Regions from separate parts of the Bacillus sp. z50 genome, predicted to be linked through region 2. Evidence: a T-box and tRNA genes for the amino acid it is inferred to sense, from the RefSeq annotation. Region 2 holds a T-box; the other holds one or more tRNA genes.
What was found. The T-box of region 2 lies ahead of argS (arginine--tRNA ligase). A T-box ahead of a tRNA ligase gene usually reads a tRNA of that ligase, here a tRNA-Arg.

Region 1 (3,059 bases), on a different contig from region 2:
GGGGCCAAATGGCTCCGCAGGTAGGATTCGAACCTACGACCGCTCGGTTAACAGCCGAGTGCTCTACCACTGAGCTACTGCGGAATAATAGTATGGGCGACTCAAACTATCGACCTGACACTTATCAGGCGTGTGCTCTAACCAGCTTAGCTATAGGCCCATTATGATATTTTTGGAGCGGGTGAAGGGAATCGAACCCTCATCATCAGCTTGGAAGGCTGAGGTTTTACCACTAAACTACACCCGCAACAATGGGAGGGCTGATGAAAAACGAACCCAAGAATGGCGGAACCACAATCCGATGCGTTAACCATTTCTCTCTAATCGCCATATTTATTGGCAGGGGCAGTAGGAATTGAACCCACACTGGAGGTTTTGGAGACCTCTGTTCTACCTTTAAACTATGCCCCTATTATAAATGGTGGAGGGGGGCAGATTCGAACTGCCGAACCCGAAGGAGCGGATTTACAGTCCGCCGCGTTTAGCCACTTCGCTACCCCTCCGATTATTTTGAGTGCCGGCAAGAGGACTTGAACCCCCAACCTACTGATTACAAGTCAGTTGCTCTACCAATTGAGCTACACCGGCATAATACTTAGGTAAGATTAAACATATTAAAACTTATTTTATAATGGTGGCTCAGGACGGAATCGAACCGCCGACACAAGGATTTTCAGTCCTTTGCTCTACCGACTGAGCTACTGAGCCAACTTCATTATGTAAATGGCGGTCCGGACGGGACTCGAACCCGCGACCTCCTGCGTGACAGGCAGGCATTCTAACCAACTGAACTACCGGACCATTTATTGCGGGGACAGGATTTGAACCTGCGACCTTCGGGTTATGAGCCCGACGAGCTACCAGACTGCTCCACCCCGCGACAATAATAATTTGTTTCCATATACTACAAGGTATTTAAGGTATATATGGCGGAGGAAGAGGGATTCGAACCCCCGCGCGGTTTAACCCGCCTCCCGGTTTTCAAGACCGGTCCCTTCAGCCAGACTTGGGTATTCCTCCATATAGGTTGTGTATCTTGTAGGACTCGAACCTGCGACCGGACGGTTATGAGCCGTCTGCTCTAACCACCTGAGCTACACCGCCAAAATCAAAATCCTATTGGGTTTAAGTAATGGTGGAGCCTAGCGGGATCGAACCGCTGACCTCCTGCGTGCAAAGCAGGCGCTCTCCCAGCTGAGCTAAGGCCCCATATTTTTTAGAATGGTCGGGAAGACAGGATTCGAACCTGCGACCCCTTGGTCCCAAACCAAGTGCTCTACCAAGCTGAGCTACTTCCCGCAAAGGAATGGCGCGCCCGAGAGGAGTCGAACCCCTAACCTTTTGATCCGTAGTCAAACGCTCTATCCAATTGAGCTACGGGCGCATTCTTGCAAAAAACTAGTGCCGAGGGCCGGTCTCGAACCGGCACGGTAGTCACCTACCGCAGGATTTTAAGTCCTGTGCGTCTGCCAATTCCGCCACCCCGGCATATCACTTGGCATTGGAGCGGAAGACGGGATTCGAACCCGCGACCCCCACCTTGGCAAGGTGGTGTTCTACCACTGAACTACTTCCGCATATAAGTGCGGGTGAAGGGAGTCGAACCCCCACGCCGTAAGGCGCCAGATCCTAAGTCTGGTGCGTCTGCCAATTCCGCCACACCCGCATGTTTATAGATGGTGAGCCATAAAGGACTTGTACCTGCAATCCTCGAGCTTCTAATTGATTAATTTCAAACCCTCTCGTTGACTGCTTTATTATTCTAATATGTATTTATCTATATTTCAATAAGTAATATATGGTAATATTAATTTATTTTTCTTCTTATATCAAAAAGATTAAAATTCCATGAATACATCTATCATACATAGGGATACAGGTTCCTCATATGTTGTTTGAACCCTTGCTTATACGCTATATAAACAACTCAAGATCCTTATTATCCTATTTATATTTTAAATTATCTTAGGAAGGCATAACTATCATGTTACAGTTTGAAACGGAAAGAGTGATATTCCTAGCACCATTAGAAATATAGATACCAATTCTAGTATAAAAAATCTCCTACCTTCTCCATATAACTTTTGAAGATTTCATGAATTGAATATTAACTTTTAGAGATTTTTTTCTCGTTTTTCCAATTAACTTTTACCTACTTAACAATACCTTTAATGATTCTAATATCAAAAACCAAAAAGTTGCCGTGTAATTACCATTAAATACAGTTGAAATATCAATCCTATTGATCATTAATAATTGTTCACTTCTTTTTTATCGCTATTGATATTTATTGCTTTATGATTCCATTCCTGATTACCAATTGGTAATGAAGAAGTAACTCTCATTCTTCGCTTCGTATGCACCAATCAAGCCTATAGAAACAGTTCTTTCATCAGTCTCCCTCTATTTTCTTTAAAATATGTAGGTATACTTAATTCATATGGTCATAGATAATAGCTTTAAATATCTGTTTGAGTTCTTTTGATGTTTTTCCGCGAAGCCATTCGACTTGGTCAATTGGCAGCGTGAGCTTAAGGGTGATCTTTTCATCAGGCATCTCGACTTTCCTGATGTCGGCAAGGGAAATCCCCTTGTCAATGTCTGGAAAATCAATCTGGTTCTCATCGATATGGTCAATGCCCTGGTGCTCAAAGGGATCATCGATCACGCAATTCAAGTTCAACTGCGGGAGACGACCAGGAATTGATTTTATGTACATGAATGAGCTGATTACTCGGTTATCGGTCAGCTCAATTTCAGCGATAATGCTCTCGCGACTGCTATATTTCTTTAGGGCTACCTCGCTCACGATGATGTCGAGCTCCAATGAAAATCCGGATGAAGTTTCCAAAATATATATCGCACTATTAAAAATATGGATTTCTTCGCCGTCAAGATTCACCGTTTTTACGCCAACCATGTCATTCCCCTCCAAAAGAGACCGTCGGGAACATTCCCCCACCCGGCTTATTTTCTTTCATTCTACTAAATCATGGTAGTTCCTCCAAGCATAGCTTCTCGACGATGGTAATGACATTCGGATGCTCCTTCAAAACCGA
Region 2 (21,036 bases):
ATGTATGTATGGTTCCTATTTATCATGACATCAAACTGGTTATTTGACAATTGTTTCATGCCCAGATTTTCTGGTAATTTACCTCTTTGAATCCTACTGTTACTTTTTCTCCATCAAATGCGATTGGGCGCTTGATTAGCATCCCGTCTGATGCAAGCAAGGTAAGAATTTCATCTTCAGACATATCCTTCACTTTATCTTTTAACCCAAGTTCTCTGTATTTCATCCCACTTGTGTTAAAAAATTTCTGAAGAGACAATTCACTTTTTTGATAAATTATTTCTAGCTCTTCTTTCGATGGAGGATTTTGCGCTATATCAACTTCTTGATAGGATATTCCCTTTTCATCAAACCATTTCTTTGCTTTTCTGCATGTCCCGCATTTAGGATACCAGTATAATGTAATCATCGTTTTATCACCTCAATTGAAGCATACCACATTTTTTCATCTATCTTAAACGGATATACTTCTGCTCTAGAAAAGGTAACAGGTCTAACATAGCAGGAAAAGAAAAAGCCTGGTTTTCACCAGGCCTCCATAGTATAAAGGATTAAACAGTGTAACGCTCAGCATCAACTAACTTTTCTGAAGCTTCACGTTTAAGTGCGATTACATTGATTGGTGTGAAACGTGTGAATTTACGTAAAGCTGATGTCATCATACGTAATGTATCACCAGTTTCTGTTGCCACTAATGTTTCTTTAGCATGCTTCTCGATTTCGCCAAATGCTTCCTGGCAGAAGATTTGAGTATAAAGAAGTTTTTGTTTGTTCTTTTCTAAGCCATCTTTTTTGATTGCTTTTTCTGTACGAAGAACAACTGATTCCATCGCATAAACGAAAGAAGCAATATCCGCAATATTAACAAGAATTTCTTGTTCTTTTTCCAGCTCAGTACCATATTTTTGCGCAGCCAATCCTGCAATCATAATACCAATCTTCTTAGCATTTTTCACAAGATGTTTTTCTTGATCAAGCGGCTCTGTACCTGGCTCTTCAGGCATAAGCATCATGAGTCCTTCAGACAGCTCCTGTGCTTTTTGTAATAACGGCAATTCACCTTTTAAAGCTTTTTTCAGGAATGTACCTGGTACAAGCAGACGGTTAATTTCGTTTGTTCCTTCAAATATACGGTTAATACGAGAATCACGGTACATTCTTTCAATTTCATACTCAGCCATAAATCCATAGCCTCCATGAAGCTGAACCGCTTCATCCACAACATAATCTAAAACCTCGGAAGCAAAGAACTTATTTAAGGAGCATTCGATTGCATATTCAGCAATTGATTTTGCTACTTCTTTCCCATCTTTTACTTCTTCATCACTTAGGCGGCTCATTCTTTCCTCGAATAAACCAACTGTCCTATAGACGGAACTTTCAGCTGCGTATATTTTGGAAGCCATTGTAGAGAGCTTTTCTTTTGTTAAATTAAATGAAGAGATTGGTGTTTTAAACTGTTGGCGTTGATTAGCATACGTAGCAGCTAATTCAAATCCTCGTTTGGAAGCACCAACAGCTCCTACTCCCAATTTATAACGACCGATATTCAAAATGTTAAAGGCAATTACATGACCTCTTCCTGCTTCTCCCAATAGGTTCTCAACAGGTACTTCTGCATCCTCAAGAATTAATGTTCTAGTTGAAGAGCTCTTAATCCCCATTTTCTTTTCTTCCGGTCCAGTAGACACACCTGGATACTCTCTTTCTACGATAAATGCAGAGAATTTGTCACCGTCGATTTTTGCATATACGACAAATACATCAGCAAAGCCTGCATTTGTAATCCATTGTTTTTCACCATTTAAGACATAGTGAGTTCCTGCTTCATTCAATTTTGCTGTTGTCTTTGCGCCAAGTGCATCAGAGCCTGAGCTTGGTTCTGTTAAGGCATAGGCTGCTAGCTTTTCCCCGGTAGCCAATAATGGAAGGTACTTTTGTTTTTGTTCTTCGTTACCAAACAAAACGATTGGCAAGGAACCAATACCAACATGTGCTCCATGAGAAATAGAGAAGCCTCCTGCACGGGATAGTCTTTCTGAAATAAGGGCGGAACTAACTTTATCCAAGCCTAATCCACCGTATTCCTCCGGTACATCTGCGCCCAATAGACCCAGTTCTCCAGCTTGTTTCAATAGTTTTACAGAACGGTCAAACTCATGATCCTCTAAATATTCCACCTGAGGCAATACTTCATTTACTAAATAATCCTCAGTCGTTTTTGCAATCATTTTATGCTCATCTGTATAGTCCTCAGGTGTAAACATATTCTCTGCTTCAATATCCTCAATTAAAAACGCTCCGCCTTTTAACACTTCTTCTGTTTGATTAGCCATTTTTCTTCCCCCTTATTTAGAGATGACTGGGCTCTCGTTGCCAATCATCTCATCGCTTATAACTTTTTATGCTAATAATTCAAATACTCCAGCCGCGCCCATTCCTCCGCCAATACACATCGTTACGACTCCAAATTGCTCATTTCGTCGTTTCATCTCGTGAAGGAGACTCAAGGTTAATTTAGCTCCAGTACACCCAAGTGGATGTCCTAATGCAATGGCACCGCCATTTACATTCACCCTCTCCTCATCCAATCCAAGTTGACGAATTACCTGAATGGATTGGGAAGCAAACGCTTCATTTAATTCGAACAATCCAATATCAGATAAACTTAAGCCTGCCAGTTTAAGAGCTTTAGGAATTGCTTCTACCGGACCGATTCCCATAAGTTCCGGTGGCACTCCTGCGACTGCAAAAGAACGAAATTTTAAAAGTGGCTTGAAGCCATCCGCCTCGGCTTTTTCCCGATCCATCAGTAATACCGCTGCTGCTCCATCACTGGTTTGTGAAGCATTCCCGGCTGTTACTGTTCCTGTGAGTGAAAATGCAGGCCTCAGTCTAGCAAGCACTTCCGTTGTTGTCCCTTCTCGTACTCCTTCATCTGTTGTAAATTGAACGGAGCGCTCTTTTAATTTATTGTCTGATCCTACTTGACGAAAAGTGACATCAACAGGAACGATTTCATCTTCAAATTTCCCATCCCGAATGGCCTGTGCTGCTTTTTGGTGACTGCGTACTGCAAAGGCATCCTGGTCTTCACGGGTAATCCCAAATTTCTTAGCAACTTCTTCAGCCGTATGTCCCATACCCATATAATATTCAGGAGCTGCTTCTGCCAGTTTCGAATTGGGACGAACTACATGTCCCATCATCGGAACCATACTCATCGATTCAACCCCACCGGAAATGACCGTTTCAGAATGTCCGAGCATAATTCGCTCTGCTCCATAAGCAATGGATTGCAGTCCTGATGAACAGTAACGATTGATCGTTATAGCGGGTACATTGTATGGTAAACCTGCCAAGGCACCGATATTACGAGTCACATTGAGCCCTTGCTCTGCTTCAGGCATAGCGCATCCAAAGATCATATCATCAATTGGTCCATCGTAATTTTCTGCTCGTTTTAGCGTTTCCTTTACTACTAATGCACCTAAATCATCTGGTCGAACATTTGCAAGAGTTCCTTTTTTGGCTCTGCCTACCGGGGTTCTGGCTCCGGCTACAATCACTGCTTCTCTCATGCCAATCCTCCTCTTAATCACTCAAAATACGGATCTATTAATTGCGTAATGGTTTTCCTTTAACAAGCATATGTTGCATGCGCTGCTGTGTTTTTCCTTCTTGGACAAGGCTGATAAATGCTTCTCTTTCTAAATCAAGTAAATACTGTTCATCTACTTCTGTTCCATAAGGCACTTTACCGCCAGCTAAAACATAGGCAATTTTTTGGGCAATCTTCAAATCATGCTCTGAAATATAGCCTGAATACAGCATGGATTGCGCTCCTAGTAACAGAGCCGCATAACCAGGTTCTCCTGATACCGGAATTTTTTTGCGCACCGGTGGCTTATAACCAGTATCATGTAAAGCAATAACAGCCTGTTTCGCATCGTATAACTGATGATCCGGATTAAAGCTGATTCCATCGTTACTATTCAGGAAGTTATTCTCTCTTGCTTCATCAGCGGAAGTAGATACTTGGGCAGTAGCAATCGTTTCAAACACTTTAATAGCAACTTTAGTAATATCGAAATCAATACCATTCGGTAAGCTATCCAGATGTTTAATATACAGCTCTTTATTTCCGCCTCCGCCAGGCAACAAACCGACACCCGTCTCAACCAATCCTATATATGACTCAGATGATGCCTGGATTTTTGCGGCTGGCAAGCAAATTTCAGCTCCTCCGCCAAGCGTCATATTAAATGGCGCAGCGACAACCGGTTTATTGCTGTATTTAATATTCATCATTGCTTGCTGGAATTGACGTGTAATCATTTCTACATCAAATATATTGTCGTCCTGTACTTCCATTAAAATCATGGCCAGGTTGGCTCCAACGCAGAAGTTTTTGCCCTGGTTTCCGATAACTAATCCTTTGTAGTTTTTATCCACTTCTTCAATTGCATAATTGATCATTTGAATAATATCAAAGCCAATCGCATTATTCGGAGAATGGAATTCTAGCAAAGCCACACCATCACCAATATCAATCAGGCTCGCACCGCTATTTTTCTTAATGACCCCTTTTTGTTTCTTAATCAACTTCAGATTTATGATTTTTTCGTTTACTTCAACCTCTTGATATTCACCATTTGCATAATAAAGGGTTCCGTTATCCCCTTCTTTATAGAAGGTTGTGTTACCGTTTTCAATCATTTGTGTGATCCATTCAGGAATATTGCGTCCTTCCTCCTGCATCCTGGCAACGGATTTCTCTAGGCCAATTGCATCCCAGGTTTCAAATGGTCCAAGCTGCCAACCGAATCCCCATTTCATGGCCTGATCGATTGCAACAATATCATCGGCAATGTCGCTAAGTAGTTCTGCTGAATAGAGTAAAGTAGGGCTGATTACATTCCATAGCAATTCACCGACACGATCTTTCGCATAAATAAGCGCTTTCAATTTTCTCGCGGCGCCTTTCTCCTGCTTTACCATATCAAGCGAAGGTGCTTTTAGCTTTTTACGCTCTACATATTCCAAAGTGGATGGGTCAAGCTCCAGTATTTCTTTCCCTTTTTTCAGGAAGAATCCCTGCCCTGACTTACTTCCCAACCAGCCGTTATCAAGCATCTTTTTCATAAATTCAGGTACTTCAAATACAGATTTTTCTTCCTCATTATCTACATTGTCATAAACATTTTTAGCTACATGCGCGAATGTATCCAGTCCCACTACATCCAGCGTACGGAAGGTTGCACTCTTTGGACGGCCAATTAAAGGACCAGTTACAGAATCTACTTCCCCGACACTGTAGCCGCGCTCCATCATTTCACGAACAGTTACCAATAAACCGTAAGTCCCAATGCGATTACCGATAAAATTCGGGGTATCTTTAGCAATTACAACCCCTTTTCCTAAAACATCTTCTCCAAATTGTTTCATCGCTTTAACTATTTCAGGCGATGTTGCTTCTGTCGGGATAATTTCCAAAAGCTTTAAATATCTAGGTGGATTAAAGAAATGAGTGCCAAGGAAATGTTTGCGAAAATCTTCTGAACGCCCTTCCGCCATTGCCTCAATGGAAATTCCGGATGTATTTGAACTAATAATACTGCCCGGCTTTCTATATTCATCAATTTGTGAAAACACACTTTGTTTAATATCAAGTCTTTCAACAACGACCTCAATAATCCAGTCGCAATCATTAATTTTTGACAAGTCGTCTTCAAAGTTTCCTGGCTCAATTAAAGATAAATTTTTCTTGGAGGTTAACGGTGCAGGTTTTTGTTTAAGTAGTTTTTGAATGGACATTTGAGCCAATCGATTACGGACTTGCTTGTCTTCAAGAGTTAGCCCCTTTTTTCCCTCATCCGCGGTAAGTTCTCTTGGAACAATATCCAATAGCTTAACCGGAATTCCAATGTTGGCTAAATGTGCTGCAATCCCTGAACCCATGACACCTGATCCAAGTACAGCTACTTTTTTAATTTTAAGGTTCAACATTAATCCCCCTTTAATTTGAATGAATGCTCATTCATTTTTATGACAAAAAAATATGGAATAAAAATCCTACATCTTTAACTATAAAAGATTTTCGAAAATTCCGCAATTAAAAAAGCCATAAAAATGGTAATTTGTTAGAAAGTTTTTATTTGGTCAAACTACTACTGGAGGTGAATTTAATGGCGAAGCTTAAAAAGAATCCAAGCAAAGAAGGAGTCAGTGCGGCAAGTGTAAAAGGCAATGCTGGTCCGCACCATGAAAAACATTATAATAAGGTAAACAGCCAAAATAACCAGTTTAAAAAATAGTCTGCACCTGTTTTATACTATGTACAAGGCGTACTTTTTCGCTCCTATTAAACGCACATAAAATACCCCAAATCTAATGATTTGGGGTATGTGTTTCATCATTATGCCATTACTGTCTCTTCCTGCATAGATATAATCGTTCCCGCATTTCCTTTCAATGCATCTAATGCTTTTTCGAGAGATGTAATAATAGTAGTACGGCCAGGTCTTGATTCTGCAAATTGAATAGCAGCTTCTACTTTAGGAAGCATACTGCCCGGTGCAAAGTGACCTTCTTCAGCCAATGCCTTTATTTCATTGGTTGAAATAGATTCCAGTTTTTGCTGATTAGGCTGATTGTAGTTTATGTAGATATTGTCTACAGCAGTCAAAATAATTAATGAGTCTGCATCCACTAATTCTGCTAACTTCTCAGAAGCAAAATCCTTGTCGATTACTGCCTCAACACCAATCAACTCGTCGTCAGATTGCATAACTGGGATACCGCCGCCTCCTGTAGAAATAACAATTTTTCCACTTTCCACAAGACTATTAATGCTCTTATGCTCCAGGATGCTGACCGGTTTCGGTGAAGGAACGACTCTTCTCCAACCTCTGCCTGCATCTTCCTTAAAGGAAGCACCAGTCTCCTGGATCAATTTCATCGCTTCCTCTTCTGTATAAAAAGGACCAATCGGTTTTGTAGGATTCTTGAAGGCGCCATCGTTTTCATCAACTACGACCCTTGTTACAATGCCCACTACATCTTTATGAATTCCTCTTTTGCTTAGGGCTTTGTCCATGGCATTTTCCAACCAGTATCCAATCATACCTTGTGACATCGCTCCGCAAGTATCAAGTGGCATTGCTGGATTTTTCTCTGAATCAGCCGCTTTTTGCTGAAGAAGGATATTTCCTACTTGTGGACCATTACCATGCGAAATGATAATATCCATTCCATTTTCAACAAGCGTTGCAAGCTGTTCAGCTGTCTTTTCTAGTGCCAGCTGTTGAGCCTTTGCACTGGCATCTCCGGATTGAATGGCATTACCGCCTAAAGCTATCACTACTTTTTTTCTTTCCATAGTTGATTCAATACCTCCAAAAATCAGTCTGTATTTAGAACTCATTAAATGGAAATAGTTCCATTGATCAATCCAACAATCGCCATACCGGCAAATACAACAAACGCTGCTGCAATAGCCAATTCTGTTTTCGTAAATACTTGTTTAATATTCGCTTCTTTCTGTACAGCTCTGTAAATCAGGATACCTGGTGCATATAAAAGCATAGTTAATAGTAAGTATCCAATACCGGCTGCATAAACCATCCAAACACCATATACACTTGCCACAATACCAACAATAATGTTTTTCACGCGATCTGCGGCAGTATCTTGTAAGGAATATTTCAATTGATAGAATGCTGTAAATGCATACGGAATTAAAATAGCTGAAGATGCCAATGAAAATGCAAAGTTATAAGCTTGCTCAGATACAAGGAATGTCAATAGGAACACTTGAATCAGACCATTTGTAATCCATAAAGAATTAGACGGAGCCCCATTTTTATTAACTTTTGCAAACCATTTAGGGAATAATTTATCCTTACCTGCTAAGTAAGGAATCTCGGATGCCAGCAATGTCCAGCCCAACCAAGCACCTAGGACAGAGACTATTAATCCAAGATTGATGAATGTTGCTCCCCATGGACCTACCATTTCTTCAAACACATATGCCATAGACGGATTAGCCAAACCGGCTACTTCTGCACGATTCATTGCACCGATAGACATAATATTAATTAATACGTAAATGATTAACGTACTAATCAAACCAATGACAGTCGCTTTACCAACATCCTTTTTGTCTTTCGCACGGCTGGATAAAACAACCGCTCCTTCAACCCCAATGAACACCCAAAGTGTTACAAGCATAGTGCTCTTTGTTTGGGACATAACATCACTAAATTTGAAGCCAGCACCAGTTCCCCAGAAGTCGTCTAAGAAAATATCCGCATTAAAAGCAAAAATACCAATAATGATAAATAGGAAAATAGGAACTAATTTTGCAATTGTTGTTATTGTATTTACAAGTGTTGCTGAGTGAACTCCTCGTAATACTAAAGCATGCACAGCCCAAAGCAATACGCTGGCACCAATGATTGCAGCTATGTTTTGTCCACCTTCAAACATAGGGATAAAGTAACCAATGGAAGAGAACAAAAGTGTAGCGTATGCTACGTTACCTAACCATGCAGACAGCCAGTAACCCCAAGCACTGTTGAATCCCATGAATTTACCAAATCCAGCTGAAGCATAGCTATAAACTCCACCATCAAGATCCGGTCTTTTATCATTCAAGTTTTGGAAAGATAACGCTAGCGCGACCATCCCTATACCAGTAATTGTCCATCCTAAAATAATTGCACCGGGAGAAGCTGCACCAGCCATATCTGAAGCAAGGTTAAATGCTCCTCCTCCAATCATAGAACCTATAACAATGGCAATTAAGGCAAATAAGCCAATCTTTTTATCTTCTGCCATTTTTTCTTCACCTCGTTAATTTGATAATGGTAGCAGGGAATTGTGTAGAACCAATTCCCTGCTAATCTACTTATTCAATATTTCCTAGTGTCAATGCCATTACAGATTTGATTGTATGCATTCTGTTTTCAGCTTGATCAAATACTTTGGAATGCTTGCTGCGGAAGACTTCATCTGTAACTTCCATTTCAGCTAATCCGTGCTCTTCATGAATCGCACGACCATAAGAAGTTTCTAAGTCATGGAATGCCGGTAAGCAGTGTAAGAAGATCACGTTGTCATTTCCAGTCATTTTGATCATATCCATATTCACTTGATATGGAGCTAATAAAGCGATACGTTCTGCGAACTTGTCTTCTTCTCCCATTGATACCCAAACATCTGTGTAGATAACATCAGCGCCGGATACTGCCTCTTCAACATTAGATGTGATTGTTACACGGCCTTGGGACTCTTTTGCTAATTCCTTAGCAAGTTCAACAATAGATGCTTCTGGGAATAAAGATTCCGGTGAACAGATACGTACATCCATACCAACTTTTGCACCGCCGACAAGTAAGCTGTTTGCTACGTTGTTACGGCCATCCCCAACGTATACGAATTTAACGCCTTTTAAGTGGCCTACATTTTCTTTCACTGTTAAGAAGTCCGCTAAAGTTTGAGTTGGATGCCATAAATCTGTAAGACCATTCCATACAGGAACTCCGGAGTGCTCAGCCAAAGATTCCACTTTTGCATGTTCAAAGCCACGGAATTCGATACCATCAAACATACGGCCTAAAACTTTAGCAGTATCTTCAATAGATTCTTTTTTTCCAAGTTGGATATCATCTTTTCCAAGATACTCAGGATGAGCGCCTAAATCAGTACAAGCTACCGTAAAAGCACAACGTGTACGAGTTGATGGTTTTTCAAATAATAAGGCAATATTTTTACCTTCCATATAACGGTGAGGAATGCCTTGTTTTTTCTTTTCCTTTAACTCAGCAGCAAAATCAATCATGTGTAAGAATTCTTCTTCAGTGAAATCTTTCTCAGCCAAGAAACTTCTACCTTTAAGGTCTGGTCTTGTTTTAATCATTTTATATACTCCCTCCAACGATAACCTTTTAATCAACTAAATCTTTTATTAAATGTCTTCACGTACTAGAGGCATGCTCATGCAGCGTGGGCCCCCACGGCCACGAGACAATTCAGAGCTTTTGATTTCAATAACTTTTACACCATGTTTGCGTAAGCACTCGTTTGAGATATAGTTACGGTCATATGTAACAACTACACCAGGTGCAATCGCCAGTGTATTGGAACCATCATTCCACTGTTCACGTGGAGCTGCGATTTCATCTCCGTCACCACAAAGGATGATTTCAAGTTCAGGCAAGTTAAGCACTTCTTTTAAAGTCTCTTTAATGTCAGTACGGTGTGTGATATTTACATTAAATTCATCAGCGCCTTTTTCAAGGATGTAAATATTCATTTTACCGCCAGGTCCCTGAATCATCGGATGCATTGTAAATTTATTGTAGTCTACCATTGTAAATACAGTATCCAGGTGCATGAATGCACGGCAGCTAGGTATTTCAATAGCTATTACTTTCTTGAATTGATTTTGTTTATTCAAGATGCTAAGCGCGAATTTTTCGATTGCTTTAGCAGATGTTCTTGCTGAAACACCGATTGCGACTACTTCTGGGCTTAATACCAGTTCATCTCCCCCCTCAATTGGGTTATGATAAGTACGGTCAAGCCATACAGGAACATCTTTACCAGCAAAACGTGGATGATGCTTGATAATATATTCCATGAACATGGACTCTCTGCGTCTTGCAGGTTCGCGCATGTTATTAATTGTTAAACCGTTTCCGATAGCTGCTGCCGGGTCCCGCGTAAAATACAGGTTTGGCATTGGATCTGTATAGAATGGATAATGGTCTTCCATCAATTCATACAAATGTGTTTTTTTGCTGATCTCCAGTTCATTTTTGCGGATACCGGACATAATTTTGTCAACCATGTCTTCATTTGAAAATGATAATAAATACTCTTTAAGATTTTCAAATGTACCCTGTACCTTTGCATTGCTTTCTTCAAGCATGCGGCTAACAAATTCCTCTTTCACTTCAGGATTTGTAAGAGATTCTGCAGCAAGCTTCTCAAGGTATAAAACTTCTATTCCTTGATCTCTTAGTGTATTAGCAAAATAATCGTGCTCTTCCTGAATAATCGGCAAATAAGGAATATCATCAAACAATAGTCTCTCCAGATATTCCGGAGTAAGATTTTCTACTTCTTTTCCGGGACGCTTTAACATTACAGTTTTTAAAGTGCCGATTTCAGAAGTAACATGAATTGGATTTGTCATATTGCCTTTCCTCCTGCACACCTTATTTTTCTTACATTTTTAGTGTAAAGGAACGAAAAAAAGAGATTTGTGATTTTTTACACACAAAAAATGTGTAAATCCTCACATAAATCTCTTTAAATAGAAAAGTTTATGTATGAATATTCAATTAATTATTTTTAATTTCCTATTATTTCGCATAACTATGTATATTTTTTTGCATATCATACTTGAAATATAAAAAAATATTTCTTATAAATTTGCAACTGTTCTTAACCTTTCTTCCAGGGCCTCTGCTTGATGGATTGTACGGCAAATAATCATACAGGTATCATTCCCACATATAGTTGCCGCCTTCTCTTCCCACTCAAGTTCATCTAAAATTGCCCCAAATGAGTGGGCATGGCCAGGTAATACTTTTAGGATAATAAAATATTCTATTCTTTCAATATTTAATAATGCGTCTTGCATTTTTTTACGTAGTTTCATTGTGTCATTGTACTTATGATCTCCGATAAATCCATACTTCGTCCCTCCGGTCTTAGATGGATATTTTACCAGGCTTAATTCCCGGATATCTCGAGAAATGGTGGCTTGTGTAATATGCAACCCTTGCTTAGATAATTCTTCGACCAGCTGTTCCTGAGTTTTAATTTCATTATTCTGAATTACCTGCTTAATAATAGCGAGTCTTTTTTCCTTATTCATAATAAAATACTCCTTTTACTAAGTTCTATAATTCTATTTATACTCATTTGTGCATAGATGAGCAATATATTCATACAAAAGAATATTTTGTATTGACTTTCTATTCGGAATTTCTATACTATTTGTATATAAAATAATAAAGATAATATTTATGATGAAGAATAGTACTTAAAATACAAATTATAGCGAGCCGGGAATGGTGAGAGCCTGGTATTAATGGTTTTAAGGAACGCCCTTCTGAAATGCTCATTCGAACAACTTTAGTAGTTTGGGCCGGACTTTTCCGTTATAAAGTTAAGGTGGTTCATTAGAACAAGCAGAGTGGTACCGCGGGTTTACAGCCCGTCTCTTAAAGATTTTTAAGAGGCGGGCTTTTTTTATTATATTTTACGGAGGCTGAGGATATGGATATAAAACTAGATGTAGCTTCTCATATGAATGAAGTACTAAAAGGTGACTTAAATCTTGAAACATGCTTGTCTTTGGTCGAAACCCCAAAGAACAAAGAGCATGGAGATTTGGCATTTCCCTGTTTCACTCTCGCAAAACTGTGGAAGCAATCTCCGCAGAAAATTGCAGTAACATTAGCTGACCAACTAAAGGATGAACGTTATGAGGATGTAAAAGCTATTGGACCGTATGTTAACTTTTTCCTCGATAAAAAGTCTATCAGTGAAAGAGTAATGAATACGATATTAACTGATCAACATCAGTACGGCACACTTTCTCTTGGACATGGTGAAAATATCGCAATTGATATGTCTTCACCCAATATCGCCAAGCCCTTTTCGATGGGGCACCTTCGCTCCACAGTAATCGGAGCCTCTATAGCCAATATTATTAAAAAATGCGGTTATACCCCTGTTAAAATTAATCACATTGGTGATTGGGGCACTCAATTCGGAAAATTAATTGTAGCCTATAAAGCTTGGGGAAATGAAGAAAAAGTTAAAAAGAGTCCCATCAGCGAACTTTTAAAGTTATATATTATCTTTCATGAAAAAGCCGAAACAGAACTTGAGCTAGAGCAACAGGGACGTGACTGGTTCAAAAAGCTGGAAGATGGGGACGAAGAAGCCACGAAATTATGGAAATGGTTCAAAGAAGAATCCCTGAAGGAATTCGAGAAAATATATGAGCTGCTTGGCATTCAATTCGACTCTTTTAATGGGGAAGCTTTTTATAATGATAAGATGGCAGAGGTTATAGAAATAATTGAGAATAGCGGCCTGCTTGTAGAAGATCAGGGTGCCATGGTAGTCAAATTAGAGGAAGAGGGATTAACACCTTGTTTAATCAAAAAATCCGATGGTGCGACTCTTTATGTAACACGGGATTTATCAGCTGCTTTATACCGTTACCGTACCTACGACTTTGCCAAGGCTGTATATGTAGTCGGAAATGAACAATCCTTACATTTTAAACAGCTTAAAGCTGTTTTAAAGAAACTTGGATTTGACTGGGCTGACGACATTTCACATGTACCATTCGGAATGATTATGAAAGACGGCAAAAAAATGTCGACTCGTAAAGGAAGAGTGGTCCTCCTCGAGGAAGTGCTGGCCGAATCAATCGAGCTTGCTCGTAAGAATATTGAGAATAAAAATCCTGATTTAAATAACAAAGATGAGGTTGCAAGACAAGTAGGCGTAGGAGCTGTTATATTCAACGATTTGAAAAATGACCGTATGAATAATATTGAATTCTCGCTCGAAGACATCCTAAAATTTGAAGGTGAAACTGGTCCCTATTTACAATATACAAATGCTCGTGCCCATTCTATTCTTAGAAAGGCCTTTACTCCTGCTAGTGCATCAGCAGGCTTGAGTGATGAATATAGCTTTGATATTGTAAAGCATTTGCTGGCATTTCCATCCGTGATTGAGCGGTCTTTCAAAAAAATGGAGCCATCCGTTATTGCTAAATACTTGATTGACTTGGCTCAATCATTTAATCGCTATTATGGACATATACGCATATTAGAGAATGACAGTGAATTGCAAAATCGCTTGGCTTTAATAAAATCAATTACCATCGTTCTTGAAGAAGGCATGCATTTATTAGGAATGGAAGCACCGCAGGAAATGTAATCCCAGCTAACCTTCAATAAAAAATATCGGAGAACCGCTTCTATGATACACGGTTCTCCGATATTTTCTATTAAGACCATTATGATTGAATTGTAAATTCAGGTACCCCTTCGAAAGCGGCTAATTCATCAGCTGTAAATTGCACTCTAATCTCTTTTTTTTCATGAACCTGTAAATAAGCTGTTACTTGTTTTTCTTTCTTTACCGAATCGGAAACAGGAAAATGCAACGTTACCTGCTGTGATTGATGCTCATAATTTTGCAGTATAATTTTGCATTCATACAGATTACCTTCATCCTGCTCTTCTATTGTACATTCGCTTTCCAAATATTCTATAGCATTAGCTCCATTCTCAGCAGCATAAATATACGTTTTGGCAGAAGTACTTAATAGACTGTTAATTACAAAAGGAATAGCAAACAATAAGACAACCAAGAATACCGGTTCAAATTTCATATATTTCTTTAAAATCTGAGGATGCTCCATAAATAGCCATTTCAAAAATAACAAGATTCCGCTGACCTGAATGATAATGGATACAATCCAAACATAAGAGACCCCAATCTCGGCTGTAACAGGAATAGAGTACGCTTGAAACAGTTGATGGCCTATAGTTTCATCCTGACCGGGCCATTTCAGTTGTAATACTAACCCCCAAATAAATATAACTGCTCCCAGTGTATGATAGGAAGTTTTGATCACATTACCCCTCCATCCCTTTAGTATAATATTCCTATTATAGTAGGGAGATGGAGAGATTTTCAATTAATCAGTTCATAAATTTTCCTCATATAACTTCTTCTTCAAAATATTCAGGTTTATGAATATGAAGCATTCGATCTTTTATGGATAGAATCTGATCCTTCTTTAATTTATTTACGACCATACTTACGGTTTCTCTGGAGGTTCCGGACATAACAGAAATTTTGGTTGTTGTAATCGGACAGTTAATACGAATGACCCCTGATTCTTCTTCACCCAAATCATTCATTAAATAATCAATCGTATTCAACACTCTTACATGTGCACTAGGGGTCATAACGTTTTTAACTCGATTTTCTTGTACCGCAAGCAACTCATTGACTTGTAGGATTACTTTTTTAAGAAGTGCAGAGTTTTTTGCCACAATACTTTCGAATGCATCCGCTACCATATAGAAGACCCGAATATCTGTTTCTGCAACGGCACTGTGATTGTAGTCCTCATTTTTAAATAAGCCCATATAAGGAAAGACCGTGTTCTTTTTGACGTAACTTGTATATAATAAGCTACCCTGTTGATTCGATTTTTCAAGCATAACAAAGCCTTCAAGCAATATATATATCCTGAGTCTCGGATCTCCTTCAAAAAATAGATATTGACCCTTCTTATATGTTCTTTCATATATAAAAGGCTCCAGTTCTTTTATCTCTTTTTCTGATAAGCACGAAAATAGGTCAACTTGTCTTAATAATTGAATTGCTTTTGCTTTCATTCGAACACCCACTTATATGTATTGTTCAGTTTACTATCAATTCTTCTATTAAATTCAGCTTGCAAACAAAATATGTTTAGAGCTGATAACAATATAAAAATCCCTTTAAGGCAAGATTCTACTTAACCTTATTTCACTCCATTGACATTTAAATTATTTTACAAACATACCGGATGCTGATCGATTGGACCTTATCCTTGCAGTAATATAGTATGGGAGCGAGTAACAATACGTATGATTTGAATATAGTTTCTATTCTATTACTATCAAAATGTATAATATCTCTTCTTTAATATTATCAAAAAATTATATTAAAATAATTAAAAGTAGATAAAAACACAAAAAAGTATGTATTTTTAATAAATTTATTATTAAAATACATACTTTTTTTAACTCTATACATATTTGTTTAATTGGAACGTCATTTACATTCTCGCAGCACTACTTATTTTTGCCTGATTCAATTCAACATTTGCTTCTTCTATAAGAATAGAGTAATCTAAATTGTCTGTCGCTACCCGTGTAGACGCTCCCATAGATACAGTGAAATCAATTATATTAGATGCTAATTTATTTTCATCTACAAGCTGAATAAGCCCATTTCTTAATTCGGCTTGCCTCTCTCTTATTTGTTTACCAAATAGTCCTGAAAAGATGACAGCAAATCTGCTTCCCTCTATATGAGCTACCACTCCCTCTCCGTTCACTGCCACGCATAATTTTTTAGATACTTCCATTAATACTTGGTCACTATAGGTAAATTCCTGATCTCTCCTATACTCCTTCGTATAATCAATTTCGATTAAATATAATGTAACAGGTGTTCCAGACTTTTTAGATTCAAGCCAAACCTCAGTTAAATAAGAATTAAAATAACGTCGATTTGGGATATTTAGAATATAATCTGTGAATGACATTTGCCGTAATTGTTCATTTTTTTCATTTAATAGTTTTATTGAATTAAATTGGTCAGTTATCTCACTGAATACGAGTACAACTGCTTCTATATGTTTATCTGCATTTAAAACAGGATTGGCACTAACTTCGAGCCAAATAGGCTGTTGAAATTTGAAATTTTTTATGCCTATAACTTCTTTTTCAACCGGTTTACACGTATTTAATGAAACCGATATTGGGATATCATTTTTATGCATTAGATTTCCATTTCTGTCTACGAGTCCCCATAGGCCATCAATCAATGATACAGAAGAAGCACTTTCAGCTGCTATTCCAAGGATCTCACTCCCAACTCGATTTATATCAATAATTTTCCCTTGGGAATCACTGATAATGATTCCATATAAAATCGAATTAATAGATTGTCCCCTCTCCATATCACCCACGTTTATTGGCTGTCTGGATATGTAATAGGATTGAAGACTAATAACAAAAATCAATAAACCAGAGAGGAGGATTGTTCCAAATTCCAAATGTTCATAATCAAATAGGATTACTATAAAATTCAAGCCTAATAACAAGAGAAACAGAGTGAGAAATACCGGATAATATCCTATAAATAAACCCGGTAATTTTCCATATGACTTTTGTCTCATTCATTCACCTTTTCTTTACATATTATTTATATAGTTCGCACTTATGTGGTTTTATATGACTATCTCTTTATTATAAAATAAAAAATAACAATAAATGCCATGTAACATATTCTTAAACTAAATATAAAATAGTAATTTATCATTCATAAAAAACATCTATTTTGAGCCATATTAGATTGTTATTAAACAAAAAATACCCCCTGCCGATTTAAGATCAGCAAGAGGTATTCAATGTTAATTTCCTTATGAAGATGTAGAAAACATGTATTTCTTATGATGGTATCTTATGCTGAATATTAATCCGAGCGCCATCATATTGCCGAGCAATGAACTTCCCCCATAGCTTAAAAATGGTAAAGGAATACCGGTAATCGGCAGCAAGCCGATCGTCATCCCAATATTTTCAAACACATGGAAAGTCAGCATACAGATTACACCAACACATATATAGGTATTAAAATCATTTTTAGTTTCAAGTCCAATTTTTGTCATGTTATAGATCAATAAGAAGAATAAGCTGATGACAATACTTGAACCAAGGAATCCGTATTCTTCTCCAATGACAGCAAATATGAAATCTGTGTGACCTTCTGGCAAGTAAACTTCCCTATTTCCAAATCCCTTACCGGATGTGGTGCCGGATCCAATCGCTAATAGTGATTTAATTAACTGGTATCCTTCTGAGGAAGTATAGTTATACGGATCAAGCCATGCATATATACGCCCAAATTGATACTGTTTAACATGGAAATATTTCTCCATAATATTTGGATGCCATACAACGAGGTAAAAAATAACTCCAACTAACAGTGTGCCACCGCCAAATATCGGTAAAAGCAATTTCCAAGTGATACCCGATACAAAAATCATCCCAACCATAATCGCAATCATGACAAGAGAAGTACCCAAATCGGGCTGTTTCATGACAAGCAAAATCGGAATAGCTGTAGTAAGTACGATTTTACATAAAAGGATGAAGTCCGTTTGAAGTGTTTTAATCCGATGCTTCAAATGATGATTTTGGATAAGAGCCGCCAACGCCAAAATTAGAAATACCTTCATAAATTCCGATGGCTGAATTGAACCAATACCAGGAAATCTAAACCAGCTCTTTGCTCCATTGACAACTGGAGCAATACTTGTTGGTGCAATTATAATGGTCATCAATAGAAATAAGCCAAAGAAGTATAAATACCAGCTCATTTTTTTCATTTGGTCAGCATCAAATCTCATGATCACAAATGCAAGGCTGATTCCTACGATATACCAGACAATTTGCTTTACAAGAAAGTTTTCGGCATATTGACCTGTCGTTTGTGCACTATATATAGCCATACAGCTTGTTATAAAAAGCAAAAATACAATAAATAGAAGACCATAATCTATTCTCGACGTGAAATTTTTATTGTTAGACATGATAAACCACCATATTCATTACTAGTTAGGCCAGTAGCCATTTTCTTTATTATACTTGAACAAGATAAAATCACAACTGACACGGCATCAAGAATATAATTCCTGAAAAAGATAATTATACATATAAATCATTATCAATTCCACTTTCTGCAATACAGTTCTTCTTTTTACTATTTTTAATGGATTCTAATTGTACCAGTTTTATAGATTTGAACTACAAACATTTGCATCTGCAAGGAATCTTGAAATCGTTAATTTTTTCTATTTTCCATGATTAGTGTTAATGAGAAAAGTAATAAGGGTACATACTACTAAAGAGCTGACTAAAGGAGTGATCTTTTATGGAACATAAATCTAAACAAACATTCCGTCATACATATATTCCTTTAACTTCCTCTACAAGCGGAATGGGTATTGAGGTAAAAGAAGATATTTATGTCCTGAATACGCAAATTGTCAATGTGACACTGGCCGGACTTCCTAATCAAGACAATTTTGTTCTGATTGATGCCGGTATGCCTAAAGCAGATGACGAAATTATTGAAGCAGTAAACAAACGGTTCGGTGAAGGCAGTATGCCAAAAGCGATTATTTTAACACACGGCCACTTTGACCATGTTGGTGCACTCGAAGAATTACTGGATAAGTGGGATGTGCCCGTATATGCACATGAGCTGGAAATCCCTTATTTAACCGGACAAAAGAATTATCCTGAACCTGACTATAAAGCAGAGGGCGGACTTGTTCCGGATATTGCCCGCTTCTTTCCTAATCACGGCATTGATCTTGGCAATAAAGTGCAACCTCTTCCTGCTGATGGGAGTGTTCCTGAAATGCCTGGATGGAGATGGATCCATACGCCTGGGCATACACCTGGACATATTTCATTATACCGAGAAGATGACGGCTTCCTGATTGCCGGAGATGCATTTGTTGGTGTAAAACAGGAATCCCTTTATAAAGTCCTTACTCAAAAACAAGAAATCAGCGGTCCGCCCCGTTATTTCACAACAGACTGGAAAGCCGCAAAAGATTCAGTCATACAATTAAACCAGCTAAATCCAAACTTTGCTGTAACAGGTCATGGTCTTCCTCTCCTTGAGGAATATTTAAAAAAAGAGCTTAACATCCTAGCATCCAATTTTGATGAGATGGCCATTCCGAAACACAGTATTTACAAGCAAGAAGAATAGGCACTATTTTTAAAACGGACATCCGTCCTGATGCTCCTAAGACTATCTAGGATTGTCCTGTTAAAATCAACTTCTATAAAAAAAGAGATCAGATGGTTTCTCAACCTCCAATCTCTTTTTTCATTTCCCTATTTCCGTAATCGAAGGATCCATCAGTTAACATACAAAGAGACTCAATCATAAACAGCTGAAATAAATTTGTCATCGGTTACTTATAAAATACGAATCAGCTGATTGTGCAGGTTCCGTATTCTAACATTACAAGAAACTTAACTGTATATTATTTCTCTATCCCTGTATCCTCTATCATATCCCTTTACATAATCTGTAAGATTAGAATAATTCGCACACTTTATGCTGCGATTCCATTTAATTTTAAGGATATAATAAATATTTTTACTTTGTTCGCCTTCTCCAGTGACTTACCTTTTACGAGACAAACACATTGATTGAGCCTCTTTATAGGTTAAAACTTTGTATATGATCCTTCTGCCTTAATAATAACTCAGATTCCATTCAAATAAATGCTTACATTTTGAACTTTTTTGTTAATTATTACCTTTTTGTTTTACACATCCCTCCATATTTCCTATATGATTATCTTAGAAATGTGTAAAGGAGCTGCCAAAGGTGAAAAGGATGCTATTCATAAGTTTTATAGCTATTATAATAATCTTACTTATTTACATATCCATTCTTCAATTCAATATGTATCGCTACGCTAATCAAGAACAGGAGGAAACAATTGATTATATTATTGTACTCGGTGCAAGAGTAAAAGGTGAAACACCATCTCTGTCACTAAAGTACCGTATTGATGCTGCGGCTGATTTTTTAATAAACCATCCTAAATGTATGGCAATCCTATCCGGTGGCCAGGGAGAGGGTGAGGATATTTCAGAAGCTGAGGCAATGAAAAGAGGATTAGAGGAATACGGTATACCAAGCAACAGATTAATCCTCGAAGATGCTTCGACAAACACGAAAGAAAATATATCATTTTCGAAAGAACTTATACCAAGCCACCTAAATTCTGGGGCCGTTGTAACAAATGATTACCACCTCTATCGAACAATCAAAATAGCTGAGAAACTAGGTTTAAAATTAACTGGGATCCCAGCTAAAACACCTAAAATTTCAAGGCTAAAGTCACATGTCAGGGAGTACGCGGCTATAACATCCTATCGGTTAAAAAAAGACATTAGCTGGTGATTGGAATCAAAAAAAGAAATGTAGATCATGGCTGTCCCCATTTTCTGCATTTCTTTTTAGTAACATCTTGTTATTCCCACGGTCTTTTTGTTGTGATGTATTCAGCAAGCTCCTTACTTTGAATACGATGCAGTTTTCGTTTAGCAGCGCGAATGCTCCCTGTCTCATTCAGTTTCTTCTCTTCCTCAGTTTCAGGGACGATGGTTG

Region 1: it has a tRNA-Arg gene. The T-box ahead of argS (arginine--tRNA ligase) is inferred to sense a tRNA for this amino acid. The anticodon was not compared.

The regions. Positions count from the first base shown of each region.
Region 1 is NZ_JBZFQL010000002.1:40,596-43,654, forward strand. It holds tRNA gene AC4G3N_RS06000 (tRNA-Glu) at 1-6, opposite strand, end outside; tRNA gene AC4G3N_RS06005 (tRNA-Asn) at 10-84, opposite strand; tRNA gene AC4G3N_RS06010 (tRNA-Gly) at 174-247, opposite strand; tRNA gene AC4G3N_RS06015 (tRNA-Trp) at 338-411, opposite strand; tRNA gene AC4G3N_RS06020 (tRNA-Tyr) at 420-503, opposite strand; tRNA gene AC4G3N_RS06025 (tRNA-Thr) at 516-588, opposite strand; tRNA gene AC4G3N_RS06030 (tRNA-Phe) at 633-708, opposite strand; tRNA gene AC4G3N_RS06035 (tRNA-Asp) at 725-801, opposite strand; tRNA gene AC4G3N_RS06040 (tRNA-Met) at 807-880, opposite strand; tRNA gene AC4G3N_RS06045 (tRNA-Ser) at 928-1,020, opposite strand; tRNA gene AC4G3N_RS06050 (tRNA-Met) at 1,031-1,100, opposite strand; tRNA gene AC4G3N_RS06055 (tRNA-Ala) at 1,134-1,209, opposite strand; tRNA gene AC4G3N_RS06060 (tRNA-Pro) at 1,223-1,299, opposite strand; tRNA gene AC4G3N_RS06065 (tRNA-Arg) at 1,308-1,384, opposite strand; tRNA gene AC4G3N_RS06070 (tRNA-Leu) at 1,403-1,488, opposite strand; tRNA gene AC4G3N_RS06075 (tRNA-Gly) at 1,503-1,577, opposite strand; tRNA gene AC4G3N_RS06080 (tRNA-Leu) at 1,585-1,666, opposite strand; gene AC4G3N_RS06085 (hypothetical protein) at 2,432-2,920, opposite strand.
Region 2 is NZ_JBZFQL010000003.1:505,406-526,441, reverse strand. It holds gene AC4G3N_RS11845 (arsenate reductase family protein) at 56-409, opposite strand; gene AC4G3N_RS11840 (acyl-CoA dehydrogenase FadE) at 552-2,336, opposite strand; gene AC4G3N_RS11835 (acetyl-CoA C-acetyltransferase) at 2,403-3,581, opposite strand; gene AC4G3N_RS11830 (3-hydroxyacyl-CoA dehydrogenase/enoyl-CoA hydratase family protein) at 3,619-6,009, opposite strand; gene AC4G3N_RS11825 (YuzL family protein) at 6,189-6,317, shown strand; gene arcC (carbamate kinase) at 6,419-7,381, opposite strand; gene arcD (arginine-ornithine antiporter) at 7,426-8,841, opposite strand; gene argF (ornithine carbamoyltransferase) at 8,912-9,922, opposite strand; gene arcA (arginine deiminase) at 9,971-11,203, opposite strand; gene argR (arginine repressor) at 11,435-11,890, opposite strand; T-box leader at 12,033-12,243, shown strand; gene argS (arginine--tRNA ligase) at 12,295-13,980, shown strand; gene AC4G3N_RS11790 (hypothetical protein) at 14,060-14,683, opposite strand; gene AC4G3N_RS11785 (Crp/Fnr family transcriptional regulator) at 14,769-15,455, opposite strand; gene AC4G3N_RS11780 (sensor domain-containing diguanylate cyclase) at 15,881-17,008, opposite strand; gene rodA (rod shape-determining protein RodA) at 17,252-18,424, opposite strand; gene AC4G3N_RS11770 (MBL fold metallo-hydrolase) at 18,766-19,617, shown strand; gene AC4G3N_RS11765 (YdcF family protein) at 20,257-20,829, shown strand; gene AC4G3N_RS11760 (acyl-CoA thioesterase) at 20,900-21,036, opposite strand, start outside.